Linked DNA regions of Aromatoleum petrolei. The protein of the gene in region 1 interacts with the protein of each later gene in a pairwise test. Links are inferred from orthologs where the notes say so. Each region holds a gene or a part of one and is shown on either strand. Other genes may lie near its edges. The genes, in order: acuR and kdsB.

Region 1 (7,466 bases):
GCCGACATAGACGACCGGGGCATCCGGCCGCAGGCCGAACAGTGCGGGCGGCGCGGCGCCCGCACGGCGGAACTCGCTGTCGTAGTCGTCCTCGATGATCCAGGCGCCCGTTCGGCGCGCGCGCTCGATGAGGGCGAGACGCCGCGGCAAGGTCATGACGCGGCCGGTCGGGTACTGGTGCGAAGGGGTGACCATGACGAGCCGCGGCGGGTAATCGCGCCAGTCCTCCTCCGCGGGAGCAAGCCCTTCGGCGTCGACCGGCACGTCATACACCCGCAGCCCGGCCAGGCCGAAGGCGACGCGGGCGGCGAGGTAGCCCGGGTTTTCGGCCCAGACGATGTCGCCATGGTCGCACAGCAGACGGGCACACAGGTCCAGCGCCACCTGCGTTCCGCTGGTGATGACGATTTGGGTCGGACTCACGGGCAAGCCGCGCCCGGTCGTGAGGTGGTCGGCGAGCGCCTGGCGTAGCGCGGGATCGCCGCCGCTCTCCGCATAGCCGAGCTGGCGCCAACCGGCATCGCGCCAGGCACGCTCCAGGCAGGCACGCCAGCTACGGAAGGGGAAGGCGCCGAAGTCCGGCACGCCGGGAGCAAATGGCAGCGCCTCGGCCTCGCGTCCGGGTGCGGGTTGGAGTGCGGCCGCAGCGCGGGCGGAGAGTCGGAGCGGCGCGGCGAGCGCATCGGCGGTGGCCGAACGCCCCGCCGGCCGCGCGGGGAGGGCTGCCACACGCGTGCCTTGGCGATCCGCCTCCAGACAGCCTTCGGCCACCAGTTGCTCGTAGGCGAACAGCACGGTGTTGCGGGCGATCTTCAGCGATGCGGCCAGCCCGCGGCTCGCAGGCAGGCGCGTGCCGGGCGCAAGACGGCCGGACAGGATGGCGTCGCGCAGGCGCAGGTAGAGCACGCGCTGACGCGGCAAGGTCTCGGGGAGCGGCGGGGCGAGCAGCCAGTCGAGTTCCATTGTGGCTCCATGGTTCATTCATCGCGTGGCACTACGAAAGGTACCACCACCCCCGTAGGCTTGTGCCAACCCTTTCCCCCGGAGCACCGCCGTCATGTCCAAGCCTTCCGCCCCTTCCCCGCGCACCCGCGTCCGCCGCATGCCGGAGCGCGCGCACTACGAGGCCGACGCCGTGACAGCCATCGTCGACGCGGCGATGATCTGCACCGTCGCCTTCCAGATCGATGGCGCGGTGCACGCGATCCCCACGCTGCATTGGCGCGAAGGCGAACACTTGTACATCCACGGCGCCAAGGCGTCCCGCATGCTCAAGGCGCTCGTGCAGGGCGAGGCCTGCGTCACCATCGCGCTCGCCGACGGATTGGTGCTGGCGCGCTCGGCCATGCACCACTCGATGAACTACCGTTCGGTGGTGATCTACGGCCGGTTCGAGCTCGTCGCCAACCCGGAGGACAAACGGCGCAGCCTGCGCGCGTTCATCGACGGCCTCTATCCCGACCGTTGGGCAACGCTGCGCCCGATCAACGACAAGGAACTCAACACCACCAGCCTGTTGCGGATCCCGCTCGCGGAAGCATCGGCCAAAGTGCGCGACTGGGGAGTGGAGGACGACGAAGAGGACCTGAGCTGGCCGGCATGGGCCGGGGTCATCCCGCTACGCACCGAGACCGGCACGCCGCGCACCGAGGACGACAGCGTGCTGAGCGAGGCGCCAGCGACACGGTTCGCCGGACGGTAGCGCGTCGGTCGGACGGGTACGGGCCAATGAGCCCGGCAGCCCAAGACGGAGGCTGTCGCACGGCATCGCCGTGCAGCGACCAGCGGGGACAGCCCGCCGCTGCCGCGCAGCGCTTCATGGCTCTGCGCGGCAGCTCGCGTCGCGGACTGGGAGGCGAGCTCAAGCGCGCTCGACGGTCTGGCGGCCGAGCGTGTAGAACTCCGCGTTGGGCCGCATGCTGGTGACGTTGGCGATGCGGTTGGACATGCCAAAGAAGGCCGAGATGCCCGCGATGTCCCAGATGTCGTCATCGTTGAAGCCGTGTGCCTTCAGCGCTTCGAAGTCGGCCTCTCCGACGAGGTGGGCGCTCTGCGAAACCTTCATCGCGAAATCGAGCATCGCCTTCTGGCGCTCGGTGATGTCGGCCTTGCGGTAGTTGGTGGCGACCTGGTCGGCAATGAGCGGGTTCTTGGCGCGGATGCGCAGGATGGCGCCATGGGCGATCACGCAATACTGGCACTGGTTAACGGCGCTCGTCGCGACGACGATCATCTCGCGCTCGGCCTTGGTCAGGTTGCCGGGTTTTTCCATCAGTGCGTCGTGATAGGCAAAGAAGGCGCGGAACTCGTCGGGGCGGTGGGCGAGCGTCAGGAACACGTTGGGGATGAAACCGGACTTCTCCTGCACGGCGAGGATGCGCGCGCGGATGTCTTCGGGCATGTCCTTCAGTTCGGGAACGGGAAACCGGCTCACTGCGGCCTGCTGCGCTTGGGTCATGCTGTTCTCCTTCGGATGATGAAGCGGGTTCTGCTGCTGAAGTTGGTCTAGCGATTGACGTCCACGACGATGCGGCCGCGCACTTCGCCCTTCAGGAGGCTATCGGCGAGCGGAATGGCTTCGGCCAGGCCAACTTCGCGGCTGATCTGGCCGAGCTTGGCCACGTCCAGATCGGTTCCCAGACGTTGCCAGGCCACGAGGCGCTCGGCACGCGGGCACATCACGCTGTCGACGCCTGCCAGCGTGACGCCGCGCAGGATGAAGGGCGCGACGGTCGCGGGGAAATCCATGCCTGCCGCCAGGCCGCAGGCGGCGACCACGCCGCGGTACTTGGTCGTGGCGCAGACGTTGGCCAGCACGTGGCTGCCGACGACATCGACGGCGCCGGCCCAGCGCTCCTTGCCCAGCGGCTTGCCGGGGGAGGAGAACAGGGCGCGCTCGACGACTTCGGTTGCGCCGAGGGACTTCAGGTAGTCGGCGTCCTGCGGGCGGCCGGTCGCCGCGACGACCGTGTAACCGAGCTTCGCCAGGACCGCGATGGCGACGCTGCCGACGCCACCCGCGGCGCCGGTGACGAGGATCTCGCCGTGCTCGGGTCGGACTCCATGCCGCTCCAGCGCGAGTACGCACAGCATGGCAGTGTAGCCCGCGGTGCCGATGGCCATTGCCTGCTGCGGCGTGAACGCCGGGGGCAAGGGCACCAGCCAGTCGCCGTTGAGGCGCGCCTTCTGTGCCAGCCCGCCCCAGTGCACTTCGCCCACGCCCCATCCGTTGAGCACCACCGAATCGCCGGCCTGGTACGCCGGATGGGTGCTCTCCTCGACCACGCCCACCAGGTCGATGCCTGGGACCATCGGAAACTTCCGCACCACCGGCCCCTTGCCGGTAATGGCCAGGCCGTCCTTGTAATTGAGCGTCGAGTGACTGACGCGAACCGTCACGTTGCCCTCGGGCAATTGCGCTTCATCGAGTTCCTGCACGCTCGCGCGGTAACCGGACTCGTCCTTCTCGATCAGGATTCCCTTGAACATACGTCTCTCCCACATTTAGACCGGTCGTCTAATAAACAGCAAAAAAATCAGCCCTTCGGTAGGCCGGCGAAAAAGAATTGAGCGAACACTTCGAGCGGCCTCGCGCTCCGTTCGAGCTTGGCCCGCAGGACGGCGCCCTCCCAGCCGATCCAGAAGAACGCCGCGAGCCGCGCCGTGTCGGCGTCCGGCGCCAACTCCCCGGCTTTCTGCGCCTCGACCAGACAAGCCCCAAAGCGGGCCTGCCAATCCTCGAAGGTCTCCTTGAGTCGGGCTCGAAAACTCTCGGGAAGGGTGCCCGTTTCCTGGCCGAGGTTTCCGATGAGGCAACCGCGACGGAAATCGTGGCGGGCCATGCCGTCCGTCGCGTCGGCAACGAAGGCCCGCAGGCGACTCAGGGGCGAGAGCGCCGCATTGCGAAGGTGACGATCCAGCTTCCGGGCAAAGAACTCCCCGTAGCGTTGGATCAGGTCGAGGCCGAACGCTTCCTTGCTGTCGAAATAGTGATAGAAGGATCCCTTCGGCACGCTCACGCGGCCGAGGATCTCGTCGATGCCGGTCGAGGAGAACCCCTTTTCGGTGAGCACTTCCAGCCCGGCCCGCAGCAAGAGTTCGCGCGTCTCGGTGAGATCTTCGCGCTGTCTGGGCGGTCGGCCGCGGCGACGGGGGGGCTGGTGGGCAACGTCCATGCCCGGAGATTAGACCGACCGTCTCATTAAATCAAGACACGGGACGCAAACAGCATGAAACCGCCCCCGGCGCCTGCACCCATCCGCGCGAGGAGCATCCCTGCAGTCTTGGCCAAACGGGCCCTTGAACCACGCCGTCTGCCCGGCCGGCAGGGAGCCAAGCGGAATGCCGGGAATTTCCCGCAACTTTCGCTCTGCAGTCCCGACCGTCGACTATGGTATGAGGAGCGGCGAGAACAACCGCAGACCCAACCCCGACGAAAGGAGAGACCATGCCTACCGGTACCGTCCGACTGCACCGCGTGCTGCGCGCAAAACCCGAGAAGATCTACCGCGCCTTCCTCGATGCGGAAGCCCTCGCCCGCTGGCTGCCGCCCAACGGCTTCACCTGCACCGTCGCCCAACTGGATGCCACGGTGGGCGGCACCTTCAGGATGGCGTTCAGGAATTTCAGCACGGGCAACAGCCATTCCTTCGGCGGCACCTATCTGGAACTCGTGCCCCACGAGCGCATTCGCTACACCGACAAGTTCGACGACACCAAGCTGCCCGGCGAGATGGTGACGACGGTGTCGCTGCGTGCGGTGGTCTGCGGAACGGACGTGGACATCGTGCAGGAGGGCATTCCCGAGGCGATTCCGGTGGAATTCTGCTACCTCGGCTGGCAGGAGTCGCTCGAGCATCTGGCGCGACTCGTCGAGCCTGAAATTCCCGACTGACGCCCCCGCACGGCTCAGGCCGCCCGCCTTTGCGGCCGCCGCAGGGCGTGGCTGACGGCATAGCCGAAGACCAGCCCCCAGAACGCGCTGCCGATGCCGAACAGCGTAAGGCCCGACGCGGTGACGAGGAAGGTGACCACGGCCGCATCGCGTCCGCCCTCGTCGGCGAGCGCGGCGCTCAGGCTGGCGGCGATCGTGCCCATCAGCGCAAGGCCGGCGATGGCGGCGACCAAGGCCTGCGGGAAGGCGGACAGCAGGCTCGCCACCGTGGCCCCGCCGATGCCGGTGAGGAGATAGAAGCCGCCCGCCCAGATCGACGCGAGGTAGCGCCGGGCCGGATTCGGATCGGCGTCCGGGCTCATGCAGATCGCAGCCGTGATCGCGGCGAGGTTGAAGGAGAATCCACCGAAGGGCGCGAGTACGACGCCGGTGAGGCCGGTCCAGCCGAGCAGCGGCGAACCGGGCGTCGCGTAGCCGTTGGCGCGCAGCACGGCCAGGCCGGGCACGTTCTGCGAGGCGAGCGTGACGATGAACAGCGGCAGGCCGATGCCGATTAGCGTCGCAAGCGAGAAGCTCGGTATCACGAATTCCGGGGCGGACAGTTGCCAACGGATTTCGGCGGTGGCAATGCTGCCACTGGCCGCGGCGACGACCAGACCGGCAAGGAAGGCGAGCGGCACGGCGTAACGCGGGGACCAGCGACGGGCGGCGAAGAACACGAGGATCATCGTCCCCACCAACGCGAGATCCTGGCTGAGCTGCGCGAAGGCGCCGAGGCCGAAGCGCAGCAGCACGCCGGCCAGCATTGCCGCGGCAATCGACGGTGGCACGTGGCGCATGATGCGCTCGAACGCGCCGCTGAAGCCGAGCACCGCCATCAAGGCAGACGCGAACAGGAAGGCGCCGATGGCTTCGCTCATCGGCACCCCGACGAGCCCCGTGGCAAGGAGCGCCGCACCCGGCGTCGACCACGCCGTGAGGATGGGCGCGCGATAACGCAGGGACAATGCGATGGTCGTGAGGCTCATTCCCAACCCGAGCGCCCACAGCCACGAAGCCAGCTGCGAGGGCGTTGCCCCGGCGGCATGGGCGGCCTGAAAGACGATCGCCGCCGAGCTGGTGTAGCCGACCAGGACGGCGATGAAACCGGCCGCGAGGTGCGGAAAATGACGGGTGATGCCCGGCGCCGTGTGTGGCTTGCCCATGCTTGGCTCTTTCTGCTCTAATCGGAAGATCGTGCGCTATAACGCACACCCTCAAGCCTAGCAGCGTGCGTTATAACGCACAAGCCTGAGACGCCCAGCGCGAACGACATGTCCAAGAACGGCCTCCCCTCTTCCGCCCCGGCGCCCAGCGCCACGCCCGCGCTGGCGGAGCATCTGGCCGCAACCATGCGGCGCTTGCGTGCCGAGCGCGGCTGGAGCCTCGACCGTGCCGCGGGCGAGACCGGCGTCAGCAAGGCCATGCTCGGCCAGATCGAACGCGCCGAATCGAGCCCGACCGTGGCCACCTTGTGGCGCATCGCCTCCGGCTTCCACACCCCGCTGTCGGCCTTCATCGAGCCGCCGGTGCGCCACGAAGAGGCCGCCTTCCGCTGCGCCGCCGCGTTGCGCGACCGGCCGGCGAGCGACCCGATGTGGGTCGCCCCGCTCTTCCCCTACGACGCGCACCTGGGCTTCGAGCTGCTCGAACTGACGCTGGCGCCCGGCTACGAGCGGCATTCCGAGCCCCACCTTGCCGGCGTCGTGGAGCACGTGATCGTCATCCACGGCACGCTGGAGGTGCTCATCGACGGCTGCTGGCACCCCCTGAAGGAAGGCGACGCCGTGCGCTTCGCCGCCGACCGGCCGCACGGCTACCGCAACCTCGGCGACGCGCCGGCCGTCTGCCATAACCTCATCTGCTACACGGGAGTGGCCACACCGCGGTCCGCGCCGCCGCACACCGGCTGATGCCCCGTATTCGCGCAACCTAGCCGAACAAGCGTGCCGGAATCACCCGTCGCATCTGCCCGCCGACCACGCTCCGGAATCGCGGACTGTGCAGGCAGATGCCGCCCGCGAAGCCGACCAGGCAACCGAGCAGGGTGTCCAGGAAGCGCGCCTGGATCAGCTCGGTGGCCGAACCGTGCCCCAGGGTGGCGGCCTCGGCCAGGAGGATGGTCAGCGGCGTGATGAAGATCGCGGCGAAGCCGTAGTGGCGCACCACGGCGGTCTCGACCACGAAGGCCAGCCCTATCATCACGACCGAGATGGACCACTTGTCGAGCGGCAGGCTGAGCAGCGCCCACGACACGAGCATGCCGATGGTGGTCCCGAGGAGACGGTGCACCTGCTTGTCCCACACCGCGCGCAGGTTCATGCCCTGCATCACCGCGAGGCAGCTCACCGGCACCCAGTAGGCGCGCTCGAGTTGCAGCAGCTGCGCGAGTGCGAGCGAAATGCCCACGCACAGGCCGATCACGACCGAGTCGAACACGACGAAATCGAAAGTCGGCGCCGACAGCGGCTCGACCGGCTTGGGATCGCGCCGGCGCAGGATGTACACGCTGTAGAAGAACGCGATCAGGCTC
Region 2 (7,405 bases), 2.5 Mb from region 1 along the record:
GAATCCACAAGGTGGCCGTTCTGTCAATGGTGTATGTACGAATCCGCGCGGTATTTAGGGGTATTTGCAAGTCACTGTTTATAAACAACAAAATTGTTGCTTAATTTTTCATCGCAGTAAGAAAACACTTGTCGCGACAGCCATTTGGCGACTAATTCGCGAAGAATCCACAAACTTATCCACAGGTTTTGTGGATTCTTGTCCCGTTCATGACAAAAGGGTGCGCCCTTGCCGTGTTCGCGGCCCGGGGTTAGAGTTCTTCTTTTTTCGAGTTCCCGGAGTTCCTGCGTGTTCGCGCTCATCCAGTCCGCGGGCTGGCCCGTCTGGCCCCTCCTGCTGGTATCCATCGTTGCCGTCGCCCTCATCATCGAACGCGGCGTCACCCTGCGTCGTTCGCGCATCGTGCCCGAAGGGCTGCTCGAAAAGGTGCTCGCCGACCTACGCCAGAAGGGCGCCACGTCCGAGATGGCCAACCGCGTGGCGGCCCATTCGCCGCTCGGTCGCGTCCTCGCCGCGGGCCTGCGCAATGTCGGCAGCACGCGCGAAGTCATGAAGGAGGCGATCGAGGAAACCGGCCGCGCCGTCGCGCACGAACTCGAGCGCTTTCTCAACACGCTCGGCACCATCGCGTCGATCGCGCCGTTGATGGGCCTGTTCGGCACCATCGTCGGCATGATCGACATCTTCGCCGCCCAGGGAGCGGCCACGACCAACCCGCAGCAGCTCGCGCAGGGCATCTCCACCGCTCTCTACGCCACGGGCCTGGGCCTGATGATCGCGATTCCCTCGATCATCTTCTGGCGCCATTACCGCGCGGTCGTCGACGGCTTCGTCGTCGACATGGAGCAGCAGGCGATCAAGCTGGTCGAGGTCGTACACGGCGACCGTCGTCCCTGAGCGGGAATGCAGCGCATGAACTTCCAGCGCGGACGCAAACACGAAGCACCGGACATCAACCTGATCCCGCTAATCGATGTCCTGCTGGTCCTGATCATCTTTCTCGTCCTCACGACGACCTACTCCAAGGTGTCGGGACTCGAGATCAACCTCCCCACGGCCGACACCAAGGCCGCCGAAGTTACGCCCAGCGAGATCGTGGTCGCGGTGAATGCCGCCGGAGACGTTCTCGTCAATCGCCAGCCGGTCGGCGACAAGAGCATCAATGCGATCGCCGCGGCGCTCGGTCGCGCCGTTCCCGCCGGAGGCAAGGATCCAGTCGTGGTCATCACGGCTGACGCCAAGGCCGCGCACCAGAGCGTCATTGACGTAATGCAGGCGGCGCAGCGTGCGGGCCTGCCGCACATCACCTTCGCCACCCAGTCCGCCCCGTGAGCCCTCTTGCCGCCGGGGCGGTGTCGGCGACCCGGCCGCCGAGGCCGTACACCTGATCCATGGCGCGCAGCAGCCCGGAGTGGTGGCAACGCCGCTCGCTCGTCGCGCACCTGCTGCGCCCCTTGTCGGCGCTGTTCGGCGCCCTTGCCGCGACGCGTCGTCGCCGCTATCGCAGTGACCTGCGGCGTGTCGAGCGCCTCCCGGTTCCGGTCATCATCGTCGGCAACATTGCTGTCGGCGGCAGTGGCAAGACGCCGGTCGTGGATTGGCTCGTGCGCGAGCTGCGCGCGGCGGGGTGGGTGCCCGGAGTCGTCAGTCGCGGCTATGGCGGCCAATTCGACGGCGTCGCCCTGGTTCCCGCCGACGGCGATACTTCCCTGTACGGCGACGAACCCGTACTCCTCGCGCGCCTGACCGCTTGCCCGGTTGCCGTCGGTGCGGACCGCCCGGCCGCGGCAAGAGCGCTTCTGGCCCGGCATCCCGAGTGCGACGTCATTGTGTCCGACGACGGCTTGCAGCATTACCGCCTTGCTCGCGACGTCGAGCTCGCGGTCGTGGACGAGCGCACGCTCGGCAACCGCTGGCTGCTGCCCGCCGGCCCGCTGCGCGAACCGGTGAGCCGGCTGCGCGAAGTCGATGTGGTGATTGCCCATGGCGCCCTTTCGGCAGAAGTCAGGCAGGCAATCGGCGGTACGCCGGTGTTCCCGATGAGGCTCGAAGGCGATGCCTTCATCTCCCTGCGGGATGCGACGTCTTGGTGCCAGCCCGACGCATTCACGGGGCGCCGCGTGCATGCGGTCGCCGGCATAGGTCGCCCGGAGCGATTTTTCGATCAGTTGCGCGCGATGGGACTCGATGTCGTGCCCCATCCCTTCCCGGATCACCACCCATTCACCCCAGCCGACCTGGCGTTCGCACCGGGCGAGGCGAAAGTCCTGACCAGCAAGGATGCGGTAAAATGCTCGGCTTTCGCGCCTGCCGACACTTGGGAATTCCCGGTCAGGGCACAGATCCCGGCGGGCGCCGCCGAACATATCCTGGAGAAACTGTCGCATGGACGCCAGACTGCTTGAAATCCTCGTGTGCCCCGTCTGCAAGGGTCCCCTCGACTTCGTCAAGGACAAGCAGGAACTCGTCTGCAAGGCTGACCGCCTCGCGTTCCCGATCCGCGACGGCATTCCGGTGATGCTCGAGGAAGAGGCGCGCCAGCTGCCGGCCGAAGAAGTCGACGCCCTGCGCCGCTGAGCATGGCCGGCTTCCACGTCGTCATTCCGGCACGCTACGCCTCGACGCGCCTGCCGGGCAAGCCGCTCGCGGACATCGGGGGCAAGCCGATGGTGGTGCGCGTGCTCGACCAGGCACGCAAGGCCGGGCCGCTGTCCGCGTGGGTCGCGACCGACGATGAACGTGTCGTCGACGCCGTGCGGTCGGCCGGCGGTGACGTGCTGATGACGTGCGCCGATCATCCCAGCGGCACCGACCGTCTCGCCGAGGTCGTTGCCGCCCGCGGCTGGAGCGATGACCAGATCGTCGTCAATGTGCAGGGTGACGAACCCCTGATCGACCCCGTCCTGATCGTCGATGTCGCACGGGCCCTCGCCGATTCGCCCGACGCAGCGATCGCGACGGCCGCGCATCCGCTGCACGACGCTGCCGAATTCTTCAATCCGAACGTCGTCAAGGTCGTGTGCGACGCGCACGATCGTGCGCTGTATTTCTCGCGCGCCCCGATCCCTTGGGCGCGTGACGATTTCGCCAGATCTCGTGAGGCGATCCCTGCGGGCCTTCCGGTACAGCGCCACATCGGCATCTACGCTTATCGCGTCGACTTCCTGCGCCGCTATGCAGGGCTGGCGCCATCGCCGCTGGAAAACTGGGAGGCGCTCGAGCAGTTGCGGGCGCTGTGGCACGGTTACCGCATTCGGGTACTTTCCGTCGAACGCGCGCCGGCGGCGGGCGTCGATACGCCCGAAGACCTTGAGCGCGTCCGGGCGGTGTTTGACCGCGCGGGGCGAGTCGAGTAAGTTTCGAGCTTCATTTTTTGGGAACCATGCGGCCGGACTGGCGCGGCATGACAGGGAGGAGAGGATTCATGCGTTTGATTCTGTTGGGGCCCCCGGGCGCAGGCAAGGGTACTCAGGCGAACTTCATCAAGGAAAAGTTCGGCATTCCGCAGATTTCCACCGGTGACATGCTGCGCGCCGCGGTCAAGGCCGGCACCCCGCTGGGTATCGAAGCCAAGAAGGTGATGGATGCGGGCGGACTGGTTTCCGACGACATCATCATCGGCCTGGTGAAGGATCGCCTGCAGCAGGACGACTGCAAGTCCGGTTACATGTTCGACGGCTTCCCGCGCACGATTCCGCAGGCTGATGCGATGAAGGAGGCCGGCGTGCCGATCGACTTCGTCCTCGAGATCGACGTTCCCGACAGCGAGATTGTCGAGCGCATGAGTGGGCGCCGTGTGCACGTCGCCTCGGGCCGCACCTACCACGTCAAGTTCAACCCGCCCAAGGTTGCGGGCAAGGACGACGTGACCGGCGAGGATCTCATCCAGCGCGACGACGACCGCGAGGAAACCGTGAAGAAGCGCCTCGAGGTCTATCACGCCCAGACCAAGCCGCTGGTCGAGTACTATTCGAAGTGGGCAGCCTCGGGTGCGGCTACCGCCCCGAAGGTCCGCAAGATCTCCGGTCTCGGTGCGGTCGAAGCGATCACCGCGAGCGCGTTCGAAGCGCTGAAATAAGCGGACGTCTCGGATACAGGCGCGGCGAGCGGCGGGAGCCATCCCGTTTCTCGCCGCGTTTTCTTTGGCATCACACGAGAGCGCGATGGCCAGGACAAATCTACTCTATGCGCAGTCGGGGGGCGTAACCGCGGTCATCAACGCCACCGCGGCGGCGGTGATTGCCGCTGCGCGCGAACGCGGCGACGCCATCGGCACCGTGCTTGCCGCCCGCCACGGCATTCTCGGCGCCCTCGGCGAGGATCTGATCGACACGACGACGCTGGGTGCCGGCGATCTCGACGCGCTTTCGCACATGCCGGGCGGCGCCTTTGGCTCCTGCCGCTTCGATCTTGATCCGCCCGACCGGAACCCCGCCCAGTACGACCGCCTGTTCGCGGTCTTCGCGGCGCATGGCATCGGTTATTTCCTCTACAACGGCGGCAACGGCTCGATGGATACCGTCGCCAAGATCTCGGCTGCCGCCCGTGTGCGTGGCTACCCGCTGGTGTGCGTGGGCGTGCCGAAGACGGTCGACAACGATCTCGAAGGCACCGACTGTTCGCCCGGCTTCGGTTCCGCCGCGAAGTATGCAGCGGTGGCCATGCTGGAAGCCGGCCTCGACATCGCGTCGATGGCCAGCAGCGCCGGGCGCGTTTTCGTGCTCGAGGTGATGGGGCGCAACGCCGGCTGGATCGCCGCGGCGAGCGCGCTCGCCGCGCGCACGGAGGACGATCCGCCGCACATCATCCTGATGCCTGAAGTGCCTTTCGACGAAGACGCCTTCCTGGCCGCTGTCGACGCCACGGTGAAGCGACTCGGTTATTGCGCCGTGACGGTGTCGGAGGGGATCCGTCGTGCCGACGGCACGCTCGTCATGGAGCAGGATCACGATCGCAAGGGGCACGTGCAGCTCGGTGGAGCGGGTCAGTGCCTCGCGCGGCTGATCCACGCGCGTCTCGGCTACAAGCACCACTGGGCCATTCCCGATTACCTGCAGCGTGCCGCGGGGCACCTCGTGTCTGCCGTCGATCACGCCCAGTCCAGCGCTGTCGGTCGCGCGGCTGTCGAAGCCGCCATCGCCGGGCGCGACTGCGCCATGCCGGCGATCCGACGACTCTCCGACACCCCTTACCAGTGGGATATCGCGTTCCAGGACGTGGCTGCGGTCGCCAACCTCGAGCGCCGGGTGCCGGCCCGGTTCATCCGTGGTGACGGCCTCCACGTCACCGATGCAGCAAGGTGCTACCTTCGCCCGCTCATCGAGGGCGAGGTCTATCCCGCATACGTCGCGGGCGTGCCGGACTACCGTCGCCCACGTTTCGCTCCGGTTGCACGCCGACTCGCTGTCTACGTCCCCTGAAACGTCCCGATACACCGCGCGCGATCCGGCATCCCTGGGACGCGCGTATCGTTTCCGCACACCAATCTGCAGTCACGTGAAATTCGGGAGGGGATATGAATGCATCGCGGACCCTGCTCGCCGCAATCGTGATTCTCGGGCTGGCGGCGCTGCCCGCAGCCCGGCCGGCCTTCGGGCAAGTGCCTGGACAACCTGAAGCGGCGACGGGGTTCAGCAGGAAACCGGCCGTCGTTGCGTCGCGGGCGATGGTCGTCACCGCGAACCCGCACGCGACCGATGCCGCCGTGGGGGTATTGCGCGCAGGCGGTAGCGCGGTCGATGCCGCGATTGCCGCCGCGCTGGTGCTCAACGTCGTCGAGCCGCAGTCCTCCGGCATCGGAGGCGGCGGATTCCTCGTCCATCACGACGCGCAGAAGGGCAGGACGAGCGCCTGGGACGGGCGCGAGACTGCCCCGGGTGGCGTGGATGAACATCTCTTTCTCACCCCGCAAGGCGACAAGATGGCCTTCTACGACGCCGTCGTGGGCGGGCGCTCGGTTGGCGTTCCGGGGCTGCTGCGCATGTTTGCCGCAGTCCATGCGCGGCACGGCCGGCTGCCTTGGTCGAGCCTGTTCCAGCCTGCGATCCGCCTCGCCACCGATGGATTTCCGGTGTCGCCACGCCTGCACAAATTGATCGCGCAGGACCGCTTCCTGAATCGCGATCCATCTGCGCGCCAACTCTTCTTCGATGCCGACGGGCGACCGCTGGCGGAGGGGGCGATACTACGCAATCCCCAACTGGCCGAGGTCCTGGCTGCGGTGGCGGAACAGGGCGCCGACGCGTTCTACGCCGGGTCGATCGCGCGTGACATCGTTGTTGCGGTCGCGGCCGATCCCAACCCGGGGGCGCTCTCGCTCGAGGATCTCTCCGGCTACCGTGCGGTCGAGCGCGCCCCCTTGTGCGGGCCGTATCGCGCCTACCGTGTCTGCGGCATGCCTCCGCCCAGCTCGGGCGCGGCCACCGTGCTGGCGATGCTCGGCATGCTCGAACGCTTCCGGCTCGCCGACATCCCGCCCGACTCGGCGTTCGCGGCTCACCTGTTCAGCGAGGCGGGGCGGCTCGCGTTCGCCGATCGCGACGCGTGGTATGGCGATCCCGTGGCGATGCCGCTTGCCCCCTCAAGGCTGCTCGCGAGGGATTATCTCGCCGCGCGCGCCGAGCTGATCCGGCTCGACGACAGCCTCGATCGGGCTCGTCCCGGCACGCCCGCTGCCGCGCCAGCGCCGCGCGCAGTGAACGCCGAGCAGCCCGCGACCTCCCACGTATCGATTGTCGATCCGGCCGGCAATGCCGTGTCCATGACCGCCTCGATCGAGGATGCCTTCGGCAGCCGGCGCGTGGTGCGCGGTTTTCTGCTCAACAACCAGCTGACCGACTTCTCCTTCACCCCGGCCGACGAACGCGGACCGCACCCGAATCGTGTCGGCCCCGGCAAGCGCCCGCGCAGTTCGATGTCGCCGACCCTGGTGTTCGATGCGGGTGGAAAACTCCATGCGGTGACGGGCTCCCCGGGCGGCAGCCAGATCATCAACTATGTCGCGGAAAACCTCGTCGGCCTGCTCGACTGGAACATGCCGCCCGACGCCGTGCTCGCCCGTCCTCATGTCGGCAGCCGCAATGGCCCCACCGAGATCGAGGATCGTGCCGACGTGCGTCCGCTGGCCGACGGCCTGGCCGCCTTCGGTCACGAAACCGTCCTGCGCGACCTGACCAGCGGGTTGGGTGTGGTCGTCAGGCGGGGCAGGGAATGGGTCGGCGCTGCCGACCCGCGCCGCGAAGGCACTGCCGCCGGATTCTGAGTCGTCCGAACGGGGTTCGCGCGAACCCTGTTCTGCGGAAAGCTCAGCCCGAGAGCGACGGATTCAGGGTGTAGGTGCCGGTGAGCTTCGCCTCGGCCAGCACGTGGCCCGCGATCGCGTTGCGCACCTGGGCCCCGCCGAACG

Evidence for each region.
Region 2: the proteins of acuR (region 1) and kdsB interact in binary tests that used the Escherichia coli proteins (3 or more experiments, as listed by UniProt). The link is inferred for Aromatoleum petrolei from one-to-one orthologs.

Annotation. Positions count from the first base shown.
Region 1 is NZ_CP059560.1:1,431,178-1,438,643, forward strand. The notes cover bases 2,316-5,188. They hold acuR (acrylate utilization transcriptional regulator AcuR), read right to left. Parts: upstream 4,095-5,188; coding sequence 3,537-4,094; downstream 2,316-3,536. Other genes in these bases: ToN1_RS06550 (peroxidase-related enzyme), read right to left, coding at 2,316-2,458; acuI (acrylyl-CoA reductase (NADPH)), read right to left, coding at 2,506-3,489; ToN1_RS06565 (SRPBCC family protein), read left to right, coding at 4,448-4,894; ToN1_RS06570 (benzoate/H(+) symporter BenE family transporter), read right to left, coding at 4,909-5,188. Also shown: MocR-like pyridoxine biosynthesis transcription factor PdxR, read right to left, coding at 1-963; ToN1_RS06545 (pyridoxamine 5'-phosphate oxidase family protein), read left to right, coding at 1,058-1,702; more of ToN1_RS06550, read right to left, coding at 1,862-2,315; more of ToN1_RS06570, read right to left, coding at 5,189-6,099; ToN1_RS06575 (helix-turn-helix domain-containing protein), read left to right, coding at 6,208-6,846; ToN1_RS06580 (FUSC family protein), read right to left, coding at 6,866-7,466. UniProt on the Escherichia coli protein: Involved in response to both electrophiles and reactive chlorine species (RCS). Represses the transcription of the nemRA-gloA operon by binding to the NemR box.
Region 2 is NZ_CP059560.1:3,912,111-3,919,515, forward strand. Bases 1,656-4,467 are described here. They hold kdsB (3-deoxy-manno-octulosonate cytidylyltransferase), read left to right. Parts: upstream 1,656-2,579; coding sequence 2,580-3,356; downstream 3,357-4,467. Other genes in these bases: lpxK (tetraacyldisaccharide 4'-kinase), read left to right, coding at 1,656-2,405; ToN1_RS17795 (Trm112 family protein), read left to right, coding at 2,386-2,577; adk (adenylate kinase), read left to right, coding at 3,425-4,078; ToN1_RS17810 (6-phosphofructokinase), read left to right, coding at 4,164-4,467. In the rest of the region: ToN1_RS17775 (hypothetical protein), read right to left, coding at 72-302; ToN1_RS17780 (MotA/TolQ/ExbB proton channel family protein), read left to right, coding at 289-897; ToN1_RS17785 (ExbD/TolR family protein), read left to right, coding at 913-1,332; more of lpxK, read left to right, coding at 1,392-1,655; more of ToN1_RS17810, read left to right, coding at 4,468-5,420; ggt (gamma-glutamyltransferase), read left to right, coding at 5,516-7,261; ToN1_RS17820 (YbhB/YbcL family Raf kinase inhibitor-like protein), read right to left, coding at 7,305-7,405. UniProt on the Escherichia coli protein: Activates KDO (a required 8-carbon sugar) for incorporation into bacterial lipopolysaccharide in Gram-negative bacteria.